DNA from 3 places in the Streptomyces sp. NBC_00659 genome. Region 3 is predicted to be linked to each of the others. Evidence: riboswitches for the same ligand, from Rfam matches in the RefSeq annotation. Region 3 holds a riboswitch; each other region holds the start of a gene.
What was found. A riboswitch is a leader RNA that binds a small molecule or an ion and turns the genes downstream of it on or off. The one in region 3 is predicted to bind cyclic di-AMP.
Positions count from the first base shown of each region.

Region 1: another riboswitch for cyclic di-AMP. It lies ahead of OG410_RS24410 (transglycosylase SLT domain-containing protein); the one in region 3 lies ahead of OG410_RS25495 (C40 family peptidase).
Region 2: another riboswitch for cyclic di-AMP. It lies ahead of OG410_RS42510 (NlpC/P60 family protein); the one in region 3 lies ahead of OG410_RS25495 (C40 family peptidase).

Region 1 is NZ_CP109031.1:5,587,010-5,593,582, reverse strand. It holds partial or broken gene OG410_RS24415 (CocE/NonD family hydrolase) at 1-1,713, shown strand, start outside; cyclic di-AMP (ydaO/yuaA leader) riboswitch at 2,353-2,513, shown strand; gene OG410_RS24410 (transglycosylase SLT domain-containing protein) at 2,518-3,279, shown strand; gene OG410_RS24405 (HAD family hydrolase) at 3,494-4,303, opposite strand; gene fahA (fumarylacetoacetase) at 4,924-6,153, shown strand; gene recQ (DNA helicase RecQ) at 6,419-6,573, opposite strand, start outside.
Region 2 is NZ_CP109031.1:840,774-847,346, forward strand. It holds gene OG410_RS03465 (hypothetical protein) at 1-810, opposite strand, end outside; gene OG410_RS03470 (DUF2306 domain-containing protein) at 872-2,047, opposite strand; gene OG410_RS03475 (PadR family transcriptional regulator) at 2,132-2,662, opposite strand; gene OG410_RS03480 (hypothetical protein) at 2,841-3,158, shown strand; gene OG410_RS42510 (NlpC/P60 family protein) at 3,253-4,995, opposite strand; cyclic di-AMP (ydaO/yuaA leader) riboswitch at 5,003-5,174, opposite strand; gene OG410_RS03490 (hypothetical protein) at 5,538-5,906, shown strand; gene OG410_RS03495 (dienelactone hydrolase family protein) at 6,050-6,573, opposite strand, start outside.
Region 3 is NZ_CP109031.1:5,810,850-5,817,422, forward strand. It holds gene OG410_RS25485 (hypothetical protein) at 450-803, shown strand; gene OG410_RS25490 (tellurite resistance/C4-dicarboxylate transporter family protein) at 952-1,914, opposite strand; gene OG410_RS25495 (C40 family peptidase) at 2,064-3,233, opposite strand; cyclic di-AMP (ydaO/yuaA leader) riboswitch at 3,242-3,410, opposite strand; gene pcrA (DNA helicase PcrA) at 3,783-6,269, shown strand; gene OG410_RS25505 (M23 family metallopeptidase) at 6,437-6,573, opposite strand, start outside.

The DNA of each region.
Region 1 (6,573 bases), 220 kb from region 3:
GCCGGACGACGGGGTGAAGGTGGTCTCCTGGCCGGCGGCCCAGCCCTGGTGCACCGGCCGGGTCGGCATGTTCGGGATCGCGTGGGGCGGCTTCGCCTCCCTCCGGATCGCGGCCCGTGCGCCCGAGCCGCTCAAGGCGATCATCACGGTCTGCTCGACCGACGACCTCTATGACAACGACGTGCACCGTGCGGGAGGTTCCGTCCTCGCCGTCGACACGCACGCCCGGTCGGCCCGACTGCTCGCCTTCGCCGCCCGCCCGCCGGACCCCGCGCACGTGGGCGAGGGCATGTGGCGGAGCATGTGGGAGAAACGACTGGAGGCGATCGGCCCCGCCGCGCCCACCTGGCCGGCGCACCGGACCAGGGACACGTACTGGCGCCACGACAGCCTCCGCAAGGAGTACGGGCCGTCCGCGCCGCGGTCCTCGCGGTCGGCGGCCGGCACGACCCGCATCGCGACACGGTGCTGCGCCTGGTGCGGAACCTGCCGCCGGATCGCGTACACGGCCTCATCGGCCCCTGGTCCCGCCAGTACCCGGACCGGGGCCTGCCGCCGGGACCGGCGATCGGCTTCCTCCAGGAGACGCTGCGCTGGTGGGACCACTGGCTCAGGGACAAGGAGACGGACGCGCTCTCCGTCCCCCTTCTGCGCTCGTACGTGATGGACGCGCACCCTCCGGCGACGGTGTACGCGCGGATCCCCGGCCGCTGAGTGGGTGACCCGGCCTGGCCCTCACCCTCGGTGACCCCGGTCGCGTACGCGCTCCAGGGCGCCCCGCTTCCGGTCCGCTCCCCGCAGCACACGGGGGTCGAAGCGGGCCGGCTGTTCCCTTCCGGCGACGACGCCGACCTGCCGCCGGACCAGCGGGAGGAGGACGCCCGCTCGGCGTGCTTCGAGTTCGAGGTGCCGGAGGAGACCTGGGTACCGGGCCGCCCCCGGGTCAATCTGCGGCTGACGTCCGCGTCACCCAGGGGCCAGGTGATCGCCCGGCTGCGCGACGTGGCCCCGGACGGAGCGTCCACGCTCGTCACCCGGGGCACCCTGAACCTCTCGGCACGCCGGGGCCCCGACCGGGCGGTCCCCTGGGAACCGGGCACCACGGAGAACGTGGTGTTCGACCTGAACGCCATCGGCTACGCGTTCCCGGCGGGCCACCGGATCCGGCTGGGCGTCTCCTCCGCGTACTGGCCCTGGATCTGGCCCCAGCCGGGCTCGGAAGCGGGTTTCACCCTGGAGCCGATCGGCAGCGTCCTGGAACTCCCGGTACGGGCAACGGAGTCGGACCCCTCGGTCGCCTTCGAGGAACCGGAGCAGTTCGCGCCCCTCGGCGTGACCGTCTCGGCGACCCTGGACGAGCCCCGCCCCCGGCGTCTGGTCCTGCGCGACGTGGCCGCGGAGACCTGGCGCCTCTAGGTGGACCCGGGGCGCGGCGGCACCCGCGTGTACCCCGACGGCCTCGAATGCACGGAGGAGGCCCGGGAGACGTACACGATCGACACCTCGGACCCGCTGTCCGCCCGCGCCCACTCGGCCTGGTCGATCCGGCTGCACCGCCCGGACCTGCCGTGGGACGCCCGCGTCGAGACGGTCTCCGCCATCACCTGCGACGCACAGGACTTCGTCACGACCGACGAACTCGTCCGCAAGGATGGCGACGAGGTCGTCTTCCACCGGACCTGGGAGAAGCGCATCCCGCGCACAGCCGGCTGACTGGGCCCGCCGGCACGGGAGTTCACCCCCTCGGACCGCTACGCATCCACACGTGCCCCGGGCCCGGGCCGACGTGACGCGCCCACGGCGCGGGCCCCGGCACATCGCCGCGCGCCGGACGGCGGCAGGACACTCTCGCGCCGAACACCGGTGACGCGAGGCGCACTTCACCGCCCGCCGGCCCGGGTCCAGACCGCGTCTGGGCGACTTCGGCTTACCTCTGGGCGGCTTCGGCTCGCGTGCGGGCCGCGCTCCCGCCGCCGGGCGGCCGCGTTCCCCGCGATGTGTCCCGCGCCACAATTCCCGCCGCACCAGGGGCCACTCGGCACCCAGCGAAGGGCTCGGCGGCGGCTCCCACCGCAAGCGCAATGCCCGAATTACCCCTCATGCCGCCTTGATGCTCTTTGGTCTCGTGAGTTGAGTCACCGGCGAACCGGACTTCCGCGACACACCCTTCCCGGACCAACCCGTTCACCAAAGGCAAGTTGAGGATCCAATTCCGGCGCAATCGGACTTTTTACCCGCGCATTAACCAGGAGAAAGCGATCTTCACGGTCAAATCTCATCTTGTTTCGGACATGTGCTCTCGCATACGTTCTGGTCGACCCCGGGCGGATCGCCGAATCCTGCCGCCGCCCGGCAACCCATCGACCCACGCACGGCAGGAGCGGGGGAACCACAGGTAAGCCGCCGATCCGGGCACACCGGACCGGCTTGGGGTGAAGCCGCGCCCACAGCGCGGCCGGGCATCTCCCGCCCGAACCCGACAGCTCACCTCGCAGGCGTCGGAGAGGACATTTCGTCATGCCCGTACGTGCCAAGCACCGCCGCAAGAAGACCAACGTCATCACCCGGGGCATGATCGCCGCCGGAACGGGCGGCATCGCCCTCGCACTCCCGCTCGTGAGCGCCACCGGCGCCAGCGCCGCCACCCCGGCGCAGGCCCCGCAGGCCGCCCACACCGCGGTGGTCCCCAACGTGCAGCTCGTCACCTACAAGGTGGTCGCCGGCGACACGCTCTCCAAGGTGGCGCAGAAGTACCCCAAGAGCGGCGGCTGGAAGAAGCTGTACGCGGCGAACCGCGCGGTCATCGGTGACAACCCCGCCCACCTCCGTCCGGGCCTGAAGCTGACCGTGGGCACGAAGACGCTGAAGTCGACGACCGTCCGCACCACGGCGAAGGCGACCGCCGCCGTCGCCAAGTCCAAGGCGACCACCGTCACCCAGGCCGCCGCCAAGACGTACTCCAACAACCTCGACGGCTGGATCAAGGAATCCCTGGACGTCATGGCCAAGGCCGGCATCCCGGGCAGCTACGACGGCATCCACCGCAACGTGATGCGCGAGTCCTCCGGCAACCCCAACGCCATCAACAACTGGGACTCCAACGCCGCCGCGGGCATCCCCTCCAAGGGCCTGCTCCAGGTGATCGACCCCACGTTCCAGGCGTACCACGTGGCCGGCACGTCGTGGAACATCTACGACCCGGTCGCCAACATCACCGCGGCCTGCAACTACGCGGCCGACAAGTACGGCTCGATGGACAACGTCAACGGCGCCTACTGATCGCACCCCGCACCCCGTCTTCCTCCGCACCCGCCGACGGCGCCTTCCCGGCCCGTCGGCGGGTGCGTTGCGGTCCCGTCGGCCGGTGTGCGTCCGTGGGCGCGGCGGCGGGTGCGCTCCGAACGGCTCGGCGGGTGTGCGTTCGCGGGTGCGCCGGGCAGGCGTGTCCGCGGGTGTGCGTTTGCGGGTGCGCCGGGCGGGGGCGCCGACGCCGCTAGAAGCCGAAGAGGCGCTCCAGCACGACAGCGATCCCGTCGTCCTCGTTCGACAGGGTGATTTCGTCGGCCACCGCCTTCAGTTCCGGATGGGCGTTGGCCATCGCCACACCTCGGGCCGCCCAGTCGAACATCGGGATGTCATTGGGCATGTCACCGAAGGCGAGCGTCGCGTCCGGGGTGAGCCCGAGGTGCGCCGCGGCGAGAGCCAGGCCCGTCGCCTTGGTCACCCCGCATGGCTGGAGTTCGACGGTGCCGGGTCCGGACATGGTGACCGTCGCCAGCGAACCGACCACTCCCCGTGCCGCCGACGCCAACTCGTCATCGGACAAGGAGGGGTGACGGAGCAACACCTTGCTGATCGGCTCCGCCCAGAGGTCGTCCCGGCGCGGCACCCGCACCGCCGGCAGAGTCGGATGCGGCATGACATAGCCCGGCTCGATGAGCGTCAGCCCGTCCACGCCGTCCTGGTCGACCGCCGCGTACAGCAGCCCGACCTCCGCCTCGATCTTGCCGAGCGCCGTCTCCGCCAGTTCCCTGTCCAGGGTCACCGACCACAGCATGCGGTCCGCGCCGGCGTCGTACAGCTGCGCCCCCTGCCCGCACACCGCCAGTCCCTCGCCGCCGAGTTCGTCGAGAAGCGGTCGCACGCGCGGTGCGGGTCGGCCCGTGACCACGAGATGCCGGGCACCTGCCCGGATCACCTTCGCCAACGCGGCACGTGACCGGTCGGAGAGTGTGTCGTCGCCGCGCAGCAGCGTTCCGTCCAGGTCAGTGGCGATGAGTGAATATGCAGTCGGAGCGGCCATGATCCGAAGAATACGGATCGAACGACTCATCGGCCCGGCCTGAACCGGACGACGTCCGGTATCCCGTCAGCATCGCCGTTCACCGCACGGTGGTAAGCGCGTTGCGACCGCTTCGGATCACCCACGCTCCACTTCCGTCCACACCGACTTTCCCGCACACGACCGACCACAACTCCCCAACACCCCCTGGGCAAAGGCCAACTCACCGACAGGCCGCCTCGGCCGCCGTGCCGCACCACGCCGGCCATCGGGACCGGGCATCGACAAGTCTGTTGACGGGCACGCCCGTTGGGCCGGGCAGAGACGAACTCCTCCCGCCTCGGGAAGTGCGCCACGAAACCGTACGAGACAGCCGCGGACAGCCGCAGGCAGCCTCGGGCAGCCGTGAGCAGGTCCATGAAACGCGGCCACGGAACCGAGAAGCGGCACCCGTCACCCGGCTTCGGCGCACCCGCCGCCCAGCGACCTACGGCTCCACGCGGGACCAATACGGACATTGCAAACCCTTTAGGCCCTGCCGCAGCGGGGACACTCCCCCGTAACGTGTGCCCGACCACATGAAACGCGTGGAACGCATGGATCACATGGCGAGTACGAATCCGAAAGCGAGGCACCAACCGATGCCCCCCTTCGATGTCCCCGAGGGCGACCCCTTCGGCCCGCACAACCTGCCGTACGGCGTGTTCTCCCTGAGCGTCCCGGCCGGCGACCCCGAGCGGCGCGTCGGCGTACGGCTCGGCGACCACGTGCTCGACGCGGGCGCGGCGGCCCACGCCCTCGGCTCCCCTTACGCCGGGCTGCTCGCGCGGCCGACCCTCGACCCGCTGCTCGCCGCAGGCCACACCGCCTGGTCCGACGTCCGGCGCGCGCTGACGGCCTGGGTGACCGTCCCGGCCCACCGGGAGACCCTCGCTCCCCATTTCCACCCGCTCACCGACGTGACGCTGCACCTCCCCTTCACCGTCGCGGACTACGTCGACTTCTACGCCTCCGAGAACCACGCCCGGAACGTCGGCCAGATCTTCCGTCCCGATGCCGCCGACTCCCTCACCCCGAACTGGAAGCACCTGCCGATCGGCTATCACGGCCGCTCCGGCACGGTCGTGGTGTCCGGCACGGATGTGGTCCGCCCGTCGGGCCAGCGCAAGGCCCCCGCGGACGCCGCCCCGGTCTTCGGCCCCTCGGTCCGCCTGGACATCGAGGCGGAGGTCGGCTTCGTGGTCGGCACCCCCTCGGAACAGGGCCGTCCGGTGTCCCTGGGCGACTACCGAGACCACGTCTTCGGCCTCTGCCTGCTCAACGACTGGTCGGCGCGCGATGTCCAGGCCTGGGAGTACGTCCCGCTCGGCCCCTTCCTCGGCAAGTCCTTCGCCACGTCCGTGTCGGCGTGGATCACCCCGCTGGACGCCCTCGACGACGCCCTGGTGGCCCCGCCCGTCCGCACGCACCCCCTCCTCCCCTATCTCGACGACGCCTCCGAGGAACCGGGCGGCTACGATCTCCGGATCTCCGTGGCCATCAACGGCCACATCGTCTCGGAACCCCCCTTCTCCACCATGTACTGGACGGCCGCCCAGCAACTGGCCCACATGACGGTCAACGGCGCCTCCCTGCGCACCGGTGATCTCTACGGTTCCGGGACCGTCAGCGGCCCCTCCGAGGGCGAGCGCGGCTCGCTGCTCGAACTCACCTGGAACGGGCGCGACGCCCTCGAACTCCCCGACGGCAAGCGCACGTTCCTCGAGGACGGCGACGAGGTCACCATGACGGCCTGGGCCCCCGGTCCGGGCGGGACCCGGGTGGGCCTCGGCGAGGTCCGGGGCCGCATCACACCGGCCGTCTCCCAGTAGGACTCTCCGGGGGCGAGCCCCCTCAGGAGGCTCCGGCAGAAGCCTTCGGGGATACCTTCGGGATACCTCGGCAGGGGTATGGCAGAGGCCGGAGACGCCTTGGCCGAGGCTCCCGCGGAGGTCCCCGGCGGGAACGAGTCCGTGTCACGGTGGCCAGGATCCTGGCCACCGTGCCCCGCGGAGCCCGGCCGGCCCGGCGGGGCCGATGGGGTAGGCGAAGTCGGCAGGATGTCGCCCCCGTTCCCGGTCGTCCGCCTCGGGCCGGCTACATCCAGTCCTCGGGCTCCGGCTCCTGGTCCAGCTCGGGCCAGTCCGGGTCCGGTGCCGCAGCGGCCGCCGCAACCGGCGCCGCCTCGGGTCTGCCGCCGCCCCCCGGGGCAGCCGGCGTGCCGTCGGCGAGCGAGGCGAGCACCCCGACGA
Region 2 (6,573 bases), 5.0 Mb from region 3:
AGGACCCGAGGACCAGTCGACGGCGGCGGCGCGGCAGGCCAGCACGACGGTCACGGCGACGGCGGTCCCGGGCAGGGCGATCAGCGCCGGGCCGGTGCGGCCGAGGTCGTCCTCGGCGAGCGCGCCGAGGACGCCGACGCCGAGGGCCAGTGCCCAGACGCCGAGCGCCTGCGCGTCGGGGCGGTCGACGCTCCACGGCACGAAGCCGGCCCAGAAGCCGGGCCGGACGAGCAGACCCGTGCCGATACCGAGCCACGCCGAACCGAGCACGGCCAGCGCCGGTTTCGACCAGCCGGGCAGCGGCGCACCGCGCGGGCCGAGCGGCCGGCCGGGGGTGAGGTACTGCAGGACCAGTGCGATCAGGGCGCACACGCACAGCGCGCCGAGCACGAAGAGCCAGCCGAGGCTGAACAGCACGGGGACGATGGAGCCGCCCCGCGCGATGTACAGCTGCCCCGCGTTGAGCAGGCTCACGGTGAACAGCCCGACCAGGACGACGGCCAGCGGGTGGACGAGCGAGCGGGCCTCGTGCCAGGCGCGGGCCCGGCTCACCGCGAAGAGTCCGGGAGCGGTGCCGAGCATGGCCGCGCCGATCAGTCCTGGAGTGAGCGACTCGGGGGAGCGCCACGCACCGAAGACGTGTCCGGTGAGGGCCACGGCCGCCAGCAGGCCGCCGACGAGGACGCTGACCACGGCGACCGCGGTGGCCAGCATCGCCACTCCGGCGGTCAGCGGCCGCCCACCCGCCGCGAGGAGCCTCGGCTGCCCGGGGACGTCGTCGGTCCTGGGCGGGTCGGATGCGTTCGGCATGGGGATTCCGTTTCCGGACGTAGGGCGCGATGAAATGAACGGGCCGGGGGATGAGGAGGGGCTAGGAGACCGGTGCCGAGAGACGGGTGACCGAACCGGGGGCGGGCGCCGCCCTCTTGAGGACCTCCCGTGCGTACATGACGCGCACGCTGACGATCAGCGTCGCCGTGAACGCCATGGCGCCGCAGCCGATCGCCGCCCCCGCGGCCAGCGCCGTGAGCCCGTCGAGCCCCAGCGACCGCTCGAAGAGCGGAGCGGCCCCGGCCGACAGCACCGGCGCCAGACACAGGGCCGCCCAGTGAAGGCGCCACTCCTCCCGTGCCCAGAGGCGGCCCTCCCGGCCGGCGCGCCTCGCGCGCAGGGCCATCACCGCGTACGTGACGGCGTACGGCAGGAGATAGGCGAGCAGGAGCCGCCTCCCCCGCGTCCCGTGGTCCAGCGAGGAGCGCGCGATCCAGGTCAGCGCGGCCGCTCCGGCCAGGTGCGCGAGGGCCAGGACGGGCACAGGGGCCCACGACCCGGACACCCCCGCGACCTGCGCGCGCCGGTCGAGGGAACGCGAGGCGATCAGGGCGCCGAAAGCGACGACGGAGCCCAGGTGCATGGTGGCCAACTGGTTGATGTCGGCCATGGACAGTCCCGGCAGGATCAGCGGCAGGCCACCCCACTCGAAGCGGAGCAGCGGGGCGGTCAGCAGGAAGCCGTAGCACAGCAGCATCCAGCGCTGGTGCAGGTCGGGGAACCCCCCGACGGCGGCGAGCACTCCGAACGTCACGCTCATCACGGTGCCCACCAGGATGGTCGCGAGCACGATCCAGAAGGCGGCGCCGCTGAAGGCGTCCCCGGGGGCCGTGCGCGCCAGGTACATCCCGGCGCCCGCCATCGAGGCGTACACGGTCACCGCGAAGGCCACCCCGAGACCCCGGTGCAGCCGCGTGCGCCGCCGTACGGCGGTGAGCACCTGCGCGGGGCCCAGCAGCATCAGCACACCACCGAGCACCGAGTGCACGATCATCGGCACGAGGCTGTGGCGGTACGGCCCGATCCGGGTGGCCAGCGCGTCGGCCACGTAGCGCGGCGAGACCACGTGGGCCAGGATCCACTCACCGAACGCCGGCGCGCCGGGGTGCGCGTAGGGCCACAGCTCGGTCATCGCGATCGGCGCGTAGCCCACGCACACGGCGGACACGGCGATGACGGCGAGGCGGCGCCAGGTGGTGCCCGTGGGACGACGCACGACGACTCCCTGCTCGTGGCCGCGGCCCGGCCATCGATAGTCTCGTTTGGACTATCGAGACGGTAGGGCCGTCCACCGCCGGGGTCAACGGTCTGTCGTGTCCTCGTCCCGGCGCTGCACCCATTGCCAGAAGTCGATCATCATCCGCTCGTACCGGATTCCGAACTCCAGCGCGTCCCGCTGCCCGCGCGTCAGCAATTCCCCGACGGTCCCGGCGAGTTCCTCGTACTCGCCCAGGGTCCGACGGTGCTCACCGAGCTGTACGGGACCGAGCACGGCGGGCTCGCCACCGAACCACAGCTTGAGGATGCCGCGCTCACGAGCCTCCACCGGGACGAACGCGGGGTCGTCGAGCCAGCCCCTCAGGGCAGCCCTGCCCTGGTCCGTCAGCGTCAGCACCCTGCGGTTGCGGCCGCTCTCCTGCCGCACCTGGGAGAGCATCCCGGCGTCGAGGAGACGGTCGCACTGCGCGTACACCTGCGCGTGCGGCACCGACCAGAAGGGCGCGACCGTCCGCGCCGCCTCCCCTTTCACGTCGTACGCGCTGGCCTCGCCCAGCTTCTCGATGATGCCGAGGACGAGATACGAGGCGGTGGTCAACCGAGCGTCAGCCATGGGGCGACCGTATCGCCACACGATCACCGGGCGGCAGGCACCGCCGGGCACGCCCACCGCACCGCCGGCTCCGCCCGACGCGAAGAAGATCCGGGTGCCCGGCACAATGCGGGGTATACGGGCGATCACGCAACCGACCGCACTTCAGGCCCCCGCGCCGGCCGCACTAGGAGCTCCTGTGACCACCTACGTCATCACCGTTCCCGGGACATTCGTCCACGGCCTGTCGGACGCCTCCCGCGCCGACGTGGAGCGCAGGCTTCGCCCCCAGGACCCGCAGAACACGGACCTGGGCGAGAGCGAGGAACTGAGCCTGCTGACCGTCGACGAGGACCACAGGTTCTCCGTCCGGCTCGAGGTCGAGGCGGCGGACCGGAGAAGCGCCGAGGCCGAAGCCGTGCGGCTCGTCTCCGGCGCACTCCTGGACAGCGGCCTGTCCCCCGACGACGCCCCGCTGGGGCCTGCCGCCGTCACGGGGATCGACAGCGAGTTCTGACGGCGCGCCGCCGCGCCCGCCCTCGCGGACGACGGCACTCCACGAGCGGCCGGTACACCCCGGACGGCGGTACGCCCCTGAGCCGGGCCGGATCTCAGACCGGGCGTACGACGCTGTGGATGGCCGCCTGTCCGGCGTATTCGACCGACTCCTCGGTGATCCGCGCTCCGGGACTCGGGGCGTGGACCATCATGCCGTCACCCACGTAGAGGCCGACGTGACTCACGTTGGCGTGGAAGAAGACCAGGTCACCCGGCTGCATGGCGCCGAGGGCGACCGCCGGGCCGACCTGTGCCTGGTCCTGTGTCGCACGGGGAAGCATGACCCCGGCGCTCTTCCAGGACGCCTGTGTGAGCCCGGAGGGGTCGTACGAACCGGGTCCGGACGCTCCCCACACGCAGGGTCTGCCGACCTGAGCGCGGGCGAAGGCGACCGCCTCCGCGGCCCTGCTGTCGGGCCCGACGACCGGCGGGGCGGCGGGCGCGACGAGACTGTCGATACTGAACCCGGGGTTCGTGTCGACGGCTCCGGGAGCGGCGGGCCAGGCCTGCTGATTGCCGGCCGTCCACAACGCCTGCCGCCAGGCGTCGTCGGCCGGCGGGGGCGCCGGCTGGTTCGCCGGGGGCACGGGGGCCGGCTGATACGCGGCGGGAGCCGGCGCCGGCTCGTACACCGGAGGCTGAGGCACCGGCTCACTCACCGGGGGCATCGGAGCCGGCTGGTACGCGCTGGGACGGGCCGCCGTCTCGTACGCGAGGGGCAGGAGCACCGACTTGTACTCGGAGGGCGGGGGCGGCGGCTCGTACCCGAGGGGCAGGAGGACCGACTTGTACTCGCCGGCCGGGGGCGCCGCCTCGTACGCCCCGGGCATGGAGCCCGTGTCGAAGACCGTGGGCATGGGCGCCTGCCGAGGTGCCGCGGGCTGGGGCGTGGGCTCGTACGGGGCGGGCTGGGGCGCCGGCTGGAACACGGGTGCCTGACCGACCGAGGGGAACGTGCCGGTCTGGCCGACCGTCGGGAAGGAGCCCGTCTGACCCACCGACGGGAAGGAGCCCGTCTGACCCACCGACGGGAAGGAGCCCGTCTGACCCACCGACGGGAACGAACCCGTCTGACCCACCGACGCAAAGGACGGGAGCCGGGGTTCCTCCACCGGCCTGTACTCGATCGCCGGGGCCTGCGCGACGGGCATGCTCTGCCGTGCCGCGTGCCGTGCCATCAGCTCCTGTGCGGCGGCGAGCTTGCGCCGGGCGGTCTGCTTCTTGACGTGCAGCGACGGCTTCTGTGAGGCGGCCTCCGGAGCGGACCCCGCGGGAAGCGCCGCACGGCCCGCGGCCTCGGCTCCCGGTGCCGGGGCGGAACCGGCCGCCGGACCCGCGGTCAGCTCCAGGACGGGGCGCGCGGCCGGCTCCGAAGCCGGACCGGCGGTCAGCTCGCGCATCGGTGCCGCCGTCAACTCGGCGACAGGCCGGACGATCTGCTCCAGCTGATACACCGTCGGAAGCTCCCCCGCGGACCCCTTGGGGCCCTTCGCACCCTCCCTCGGACGGGCGCTCTCGCCGCCACGCTCCGACTGCCTGTCGGCCGGAAGGGTGGCCGGAGCCGAGGGTCCGTACCGGGAGCGTGCCCCGTCGTACAGCTGCCGCATCAGATCGTCCTGGGCGGGATCGGAACCCCCGCCCCCCTGACCGGCGCCCCGTCGAATCGGCCTGCGGGTGGAGTTCGCCGAGGCGCGGGTCCCGTTGAATTTACCGGTGGCGAGTTCCGCCTGGTCGTAGAGGGACGAGAGCCGTCGGGCGACTTCTTCGCCGCTGGGCGGGGTGCGTTCCGGCGCCATGGAGTGGTGCTCCTTCCGTCGTCCGCCTACCGGGTTAGCTGTCGGGTTCGGGCGGACGATTCCGGAAGGTATGCCCTACGACCCCTGCCCCGTAAGGCAGTTGGCCGATTCACCCCAAGTTCGGTGGGTCCCCGGCTCCAGCTGCCACGAGGACAGGCAGGATTCGGCGGAGGCCGCGCCGCCCGGCGAGCTCCGCCGGAGGGAGTCGGGCGGCCCGGTCGCCAACTTAGCCATGTTGTGCACCCGATGTGAAGATCCACGTCCCAGATGTCCGATACATTTTCGTGACCTTCATCGCATCACCTCGCAGCGCGACGGTGAGGACACGGGCCGTGCTCGAAAAGGCCGCTGAGCAAGGACGTTGGGCAGTCGGGGCCCGATGACCGTCCCGGCCCCGCCCCGGACCCCCGCTCGGCCGGACCGCCCCGCTCCACCTCGATTGCCGGCCGACCCGCACGGGGCCGGCCCGTCCAGGTCCGCCGGTCACCCGCCCAGCCGCCCCGGATGTGTCGAAAGCGTGCACAGAACTGACGTTCCCTGGCATGTCGTTCGACATCGACGGCACCCACTGGTCACACCTTGACCAGTTCTGGCCGAGCTGGCCGGATGACCACTGCGGCAACGTGCCGGCCGTACCTTCGAGGCACGTCAGACCACGAGAGCGAGTCGAGGATCCCCACGTGCACGATGCGCCGATCTATGCCCAACTGATCTCCGAACGCGGCGACATACCGACGCTCGTGCGAAGCGAGGCCCGTCGGCTGCAACGCGACTTCGAGTGGATCCTCAGCTGGGATCCGTCGACGGGCGCCCCGCTTCCCGCGTCCACCGCACGGCCGTCGTCCGGCGCCCGACGCCCCTTCGCCCCCACCCCGGATCCCGACGACCGGCTCGACACACGCGGCCCCTGACGGCCGGCCGAACGCGACCGGAGGCCGAGGACCGGCCGGACACACCTGGCGGCCGACGACCGTCGAACGCCGACCGGTGACCGTCTGCTCCATCGGCCGGCAGGTCCCGGGCGGCCGATGGAGCAGCTCGTCCCGACGGGCTGTTAAAGGACGCCGGGTTCGCAGCCCGGCCGTTCGGCGGGGAACGGGTCGAGCCCAGCGCCGATCCGGGTCACCAGATCGGCGACCGTCGCACCCGTGGCCCTGTGCCAGGTCCCCGCGCGCCGGAGCATGGCGTGGTCACCGCCCTCGACCCGCACGGCGCTCGCGGAGGATCCCGCCTCCGCGGCCCGGCGGACGAGGGCGAACGACTCCGCGGGGTCGGTGACCCGGTCCCGGTCGCCGTGCAGCACGATGACGCGTTTGCCCCGGAGGTGGGCCACCGGCTCACCCTCCGGGCACCAGGGCGCCAGCGCCACCACGGCCCGGACCTGGGGCGCGGCCGCGGCCCGCAGGGCGGCGCGCCCGCCCATCGAATGGCCCACGAGCACGACGGGCACCTCCCCCACCAGAGCGGCGAGTTCGTCCAGTGCCCGCAGAACGTCGGCGACGGGGTCGGCGTCCACGCCGTTCCACCCCCGGTAGCGGTAGCGCACCTGCCCGACGAACGCGTTCCCGTCCGGCAGGG
Region 3 (6,573 bases):
ACCTTCTCGGCGGTGGTGTCCGACTGCCGTCCCTGGCCCGGACGGTGGTGGGGAGCCGGTCACCTGGTGGAGGACGCTAAACCTGGGAGCGAGCTGTTGGTAACGCTATGTGTGGAACTATTGCTATTGGATCGCTGGAAGAATAAATGTGACCAAAATTCCGGCCGTACGTCACCGGCTTCACGCAGGGTGATGACCGAAGCGGCGATTCCCGGACCGCCCGCGCGGTGCCGGTGCTATGGCTGACGCGCGATGGTCCGGTGGCGAGGGAGTGCCGACCGGGGCCGGAGCGTGACGGGGGGCCGGTGGGGCGGGACGGCCCGGGGAACGGGTGGGGCCCTCGCAGGGGGAGGGCGGTCGGCGGGCAGGGGGTGGGTCCAGGGTGCCTGGTGGGAAGGGGTGGGGCCCGGTCGGGAGTGCCTCAGGGGGTGCGATTAGGCTCCGGCCCCATGGACGTACTCATCCATCTCTTCGTCGGCCTGCACATCATCGGCATCGCCGCGCTCCTCGGCGGCTTCCTCACCCAGATGAAGGCGATGGGCAAGGGCACCGCCCGCTTCGTCCCGGCGATGCTGCACGGCGCGCTGACCATGCTGGTGACCGGTGTCGCCCTGGTCGGGCTCAACCAGGCCGAAGGCGGCACGGTCAACACCGTCAAGATCGGTGTGAAGCTGGCCCTGCTGATCGTGATCCTCGGGCTCGTCTATGTGAAGCGGGACGACGAGACGGTGGACAAGCGGCTCTTCGGCCTGGTCGGGCTGCTGACCGTCGCGAACATCTTCATCGCCGTCCTGTGGACCTGACCGGCTGAGGCGGTCCCGCTCGCCGGGGGCCGGCGGCGGCCCTGACCGGCGTCCGCTCCGCACGGGCGGACCCGACGGCCGCGTCCCCCCGGCACGGTGGACCTGAGGGGCACCGTCACCCCCCGCACAGTGGACCTGAGGGACACTGTCACCCCCGCACAGTGGACCTGAAGGCGAGAGCGGCGCCCGCGGCCGTCGCGAGCCAGGCCGCCACCGCGATCCACAGCAGCACCTGTCCCGGCCCCTTGAGCCAGAAGATGTCGAGGGCGGCCGCGACCGCGAGGGTCGCCACCGCCGACATCCCCATCGGGAAGACGGTGGCCCAGCGCCGGACGTCGTACCGCGGGCGCGGCCACACCACCTCCGCGACGGCCAGGAGGAAGTAGCAGGCGAGGTCGAGCACGAGCAGAGCACCCGTCGTATCGCGCAGGACGCCCTGGTCGTCGTTGTTCCACAGGTACGGATCCACGTGGTGGGCCGCGACGAGTCCCGCCCCGGCCAGCGCCGAGATGCCCAGCGCGCCGCCCGCGACCCAGTGGTCCCCGGCGCCCTTCCTCACCTCACCCAGGTCGAAGTACGCGAACGAGAGCACGTAGAGCCCGATCCCCAGCCAGAACAGCACCAGCGCGGTGTGCGCGAGCCAGTCCGGACCCACGGCGGTGGCGATCGTGGACGCGAGGACCGAGAGCCCCTGGGTGGCCACGCAAACGAGGAACACCTCCCCCGGCATACGGCGCCGCAGCCGCCGCAGGACGGCCCACAGCAGAACCGGCCAGAGCACGGCCGACAGCGCGAGCAGGGCCTCGGCGAGCTCCTGCCACCCCAGTGTGGAGAACCGGGTGCCGAGCACGGCGGTCGCCGCGACCGCGTCGAGCCCGGCGGGTGTACCGGCCCGTCGCGCCCACCGCTCCCGGTCGCCCACCAGCCGGACCGCGAAGTCCGCGGCGAGCCCGGCCCAGGCGAGCGACGCGAGGACCAGCGCGATCCGGGAGAGTGCCTCGTGGCCGGTCAGGTGCAGCCCGATCGAGATGATGCCGGTGGCCATGACGGCGGTTCCGGCGGTGGCCGCCCACCCCGCCCGCCGGGCGCGGAGCGAGGTGCTGTCCGGCATGTCCGGTGCGTCTGACATGTTCTCGATGCTAGGGACCCCGCACCGGGTTGCGGGCGGGCCACGCGCGGGCGGGGACGAAAACGCGGGGCACGCGTGGGGACCGGGAGGCCCCCGTGCGTGCCCCGCGAGAGCGGCGCCCGTGTCCCGGTCTACGCCGGGCGCACCACGCTGTGGATCGCGGAGGTGCCGTCGTAGTAGATCGACTCCTCGCGGACGTACGCGCCCGGCTTCGGCGCGTGGATCATCATGCCGTCGCCGATGTAGAGGCCGACGTGGCTGATGTCGTCGTAGAAGAAGACCAGGTCGCCGGGCCGGGCGTCGGCGAGGGAGACCGTCGTGCCCGCGTTCACCTGGTCGTAGGTGACGCGCGGGAGGCTGACGCCGGCGGCGTTCCAGGCGGCCTGGGTCAGGCCCGAGCAGTCGTAGGAGTCCGGGCCGGTGGCGCCCCAGACGTACGGCTTGCCGACCTGCGCGCGGGCGAACGCGAGCGCCTCGGCCGCCTTCGACGAGGAGTCCGTGGCCGTCGATCCCGTCGACGACCCGGAGGCCGAGCCGGAAGCCGTGCCGGTCGTCGTGCCGGACGACGACTGCTGCTGGGCGGCCTTCTCGGCGGCGGCCTGCTGCCGTGCCAGTTCCGCAGCCTTGGCCGCGGCCTGCTCGCGCTTCTTCTTCTCGATCGCCGCCAGCCGCGCCTTTTCCTCGGCGTTCAGTTTCGAGAGCAGGGAGCGGGCCTCGGTGAGCTTGGCCTGCACCGTGGCCTTGGACGTCTTGAGCGCCTTCTGCGAGGCGGTCAGGGACTCCAGGTTCCGGGTGGCCTCCGCCCGCTTCCTGGTGGTGGCGGCCTGCTCGGTGACGTAGTCGTCGACGGCCGCCTTCTGGCGGTTCGTCAGACGGCTCATCAGCTGGGTCTGGTCGAAGTAGTCCTGGGGGTCGTCCGCGAGCAGCAGGGTCGCGGTGTCGGGCGCGGAGGCCCCGGTGCGGTACTGCGCCGCGGCGAACGACCCCAGCTCCTCGCGCGCGGTGTTGAGCTTCTCGGTGCGCCGGGCGACGTCGTCGAGCAGGGTGTCGACGCGCTCGCGCTGCTCGGCGGTCTTCTCCCGGGTCGCGTTGTACTTGTCCGTGGCCGTCTCGGCCTGGTGGTAGAGGTCGTCGACCTTCTTCGAGACCGCTTCGATGCTGGGCCGGGGCTCGGCCGAGGGGGCGGCGTTGGCGGTCTGGGAGAGCAGGGCCACGGAGGTGAGGGCCGCTGTGGCGAGGGCCGGGGTCCGTATGCCTGCGATGCGCGCACCCGTGGGACGCGCTTTGCGGTGTGACGCCAAGAGAGGCGACTCCTTCCGTCATCCGCCTACCGAGTTAGCTGTCGGGTTCGGGCGGGTGGTTCCGGAAGGCTGCCCTACGGTCCTTGCCCCACAAGGCGGTTGGACCGATTCACCCCAAGGTCGGTGGGTCCCCGGCTCCGGGGCCTCGCGGCGTACCGGACTCGGCGGAGGCCGCTCGGCCCGGCGAGGTTCGCCGGTCGCGGTCGAGCGGCCTTCCGGCACGCTAGCCAACCGGTGTGGCCCGTGTGAAGGTTGATGCGCGATATGTCCGATACATTTTCGTGACCATTGCCGTATGTCCCGCGGGCGCGACCCGCTCGTCCGACCCGCCGAACGGGCCCCGCTCGCTCCGAACGGCTCGCCGGAGCCGCTCACCGACGGGGTGTCGCGCCGGGTGACCGCTCGGCCGCTTCCGGTCACGGGGTGTGAGGGTGTCATGGCCGGAAGGCCGCCTTCCCCGGGGCGTCCGCCGGGACTCTGGTCACACTTGCGGCCGAGTTCTCGAGGTGGCGGCGGGCTGTCGGTGGGGCGGCCTAGACTCGGAGAGCGATGAGCAGCCTCTTTGACGACAGCTTCCTGGCGGACCTCAAGCCCTCCGCGGCTCACGAGGACGAACACCCGCCGCCGCCCGAGGACGATCACGTTCCGGAGCCCGTTCCGGACGATCTGTTCGGCGGGAAGTTCGACATGCCGCCGAGCCGGGACGCGTACTACCGCGACGGCGCGCCCAGGCCCGCCGTGGACCCGGCGGCCCTGCTGGACGGACTGAACGAGAACCAGCGCGCGGCCGTGGTCCACTCCGGCTCGCCGCTGCTCATCGTGGCCGGTGCCGGTTCCGGCAAGACCCGCGTGCTCACCCACCGGATCGCCCATCTGCTCGGCGAGCGGAACGTCCACCCGGGCCAGATCCTCGCGATCACCTTCACGAACAAGGCCGCGGGCGAGATGAAGGAGCGCGTCGAGGCGCTCGTGGGCCCGCGCGCCAACGCGATGTGGGTGATGACCTTCCACAGCGCCTGCGTCCGCATCCTGCGCCGCGAGAGCAAGACGCTCGGTTTCACCTCGTCGTTCTCGATCTACGACGCCGCCGACTCCAAGCGTCTGATGGCGCTCGTCTGCCGTGATCTCGACCTCGACCCCAAGCGGTTCCCGCCGAAGTCGTTCAGCGCCAAGATCTCGAACCTGAAGAACGAGCTGATCGACGAGGAGGACTTCGCCGCCCAGGCCTCCGACGGCTTCGAGAAGACCCTCGCCCAGGCGTACGCGATGTACCAGTCGCGGCTGCGCGAGGCCAACGCGCTCGACTTCGACGACCTGATCATGACCACGGTCAATCTGCTGCGCGCCTTCCCGGACGTCGCCGAGCACTACCGCCGCCGCTTCCGGCACGTCCTGGTCGACGAGTACCAGGACACGAACCACGCGCAGTACGCCCTCGTGCGGGAGCTCGTGGGGACCTCCGAGCACCCCGTGGACGTACCGCCCAGGGAGCACGACCTGGCACCCGCCGAGCTGTGCGTCGTGGGTGACGCGGACCAGTCGATCTACGCCTTCCGCGGCGCGACCATCCGCAACATCCTCCAGTTCGAGGAGGACTACCCGAACGCGACGACGATCCTCCTGGAGCAGAACTACCGCTCCACCCAGACGATCCTGTCCGCTGCCAACGCGGTCATCGAGCGCAACGAGTCCCGCCGCCCCAAGAACCTGTGGACCAACGCGGGCGCGGGTTCGAACATCACGGGCTACGTCGCGGACACCGAGCACGACGAGGCCCAGTTCGTCGCCGACGAGATAGACCGTCTCTCCGACGCGGGCGAGGCCAAGGCCGGCGACGTCGCGGTCTTCTACCGCACGAACGCGCAGTCCCGTGTCTTCGAAGAGATCTTCATCCGCGTCGGCCTGCCCTACAAGGTCGTCGGCGGCGTCCGCTTCTACGAGCGCAAGGAGGTCCGGGACGTCCTCGCGTACCTCAGGGTGCTGTCCAACCCCGAGGACTCCGTCCCGATGCGCCGCATCCTGAACGTGCCCAAGCGCGGCATCGGTGACCGCGCCGAGGCGATGATCGACGCCCTCTCGCAGCGCGAGAAGATCAGCTTCCCGGCGGCGCTGCGCCGCGTCGACGAGGCTTACGGCATGGCCGCGCGCTCCACCAACGCGGTCAAGCGGTTCAACACGCTCATGGAGGACCTCCGCACGATCGTCGAGTCCGGCGCGGGCCCGGCCACCATCCTGCAGGCGGTCCTCGAACGCACCGGCTATCTCGCCGAGTTGCAGAACTCGACCGACCCGCAGGACGAGACCCGGGTCGAGAACCTCCAGGAACTCGCCTCCGTGGCCCTGGAGTTCGAGCAGGAGACCGGTGAGGGCGAGAACACGGGCGGACTCGCCGCGTTCCTGGAGCGGGTCGCGCTCGTCGCCGACTCCGACCAGATCCCGGACGAGGAGGACGGCAACGGCGTCATCACCCTGATGACCCTGCACACCGCCAAGGGCCTCGAATTCCCCGTGGTGTTCCTGACCGGCATGGAGGACGGCGTCTTCCCGCACATGCGCGCGCTCGGACAGGTCAAGGAACTGGAGGAGGAGCGGCGCCTGGCGTACGTCGGCATCACGCGCGCGCGGGAGCGGCTCTACCTCACCCGGTCCTCGGTGCGCAGCGCGTGGGGCCAGCCCTCGTACAACCCGCCCTCCCGCTTCCTCGAGGAGATCCCGGCGACCCATCTGGACTGGAAGCGCACGGGGGCGACGGCGTCCAGGCCCGCCGGTCCCGTCTCCGGTGTCGCCGCGTCCCTCTCGGCCTCGCGTTCGCGGTCCGCGGCCTCGGGTGCCTCCGGGTTCGCCACCCGCCGCGGTGCCACCGAGAAGCCGGTGGTCTCGCTGGCCGTCGGGGACCGGGTCACGCACGACCAGTTCGGCCTCGGCACCGTCGTCGGCGTGAAGGGGACGGGCGCGAACGCGGAGGCGACGGTCGACTTCGGAGAGCCCAAGCCGAAGCGGCTGCTGCTGCGGTACGCGCCGGTGGAGAAGCTGTAGTCCGCGAGACCGTTCGCGTGGACCGGTCGAGGGGATCGCGGTGACGGATCGAGGTGACGCCATCCGGGTGACTGATCGCGGTGACAGATCCGGGTGCCCGATCGCAGGGTCCTTGGCCGTCCGGAGACGGCCGAGGGCCCGCGGTCATGCGGCGTCCGGCCGGGTTCTTACGTGGGGTCCAGGGCGTGGCTGCGCAGCCACGGCAGCGGGTCGATCGCCGAGCCGCCGGCCGGTCGGACCTCGAAGTGCAGGTGCGGGCCGGTCGAGTTGCCGGAGTTCCCGGAGAAGGCGATCTGATCACCGG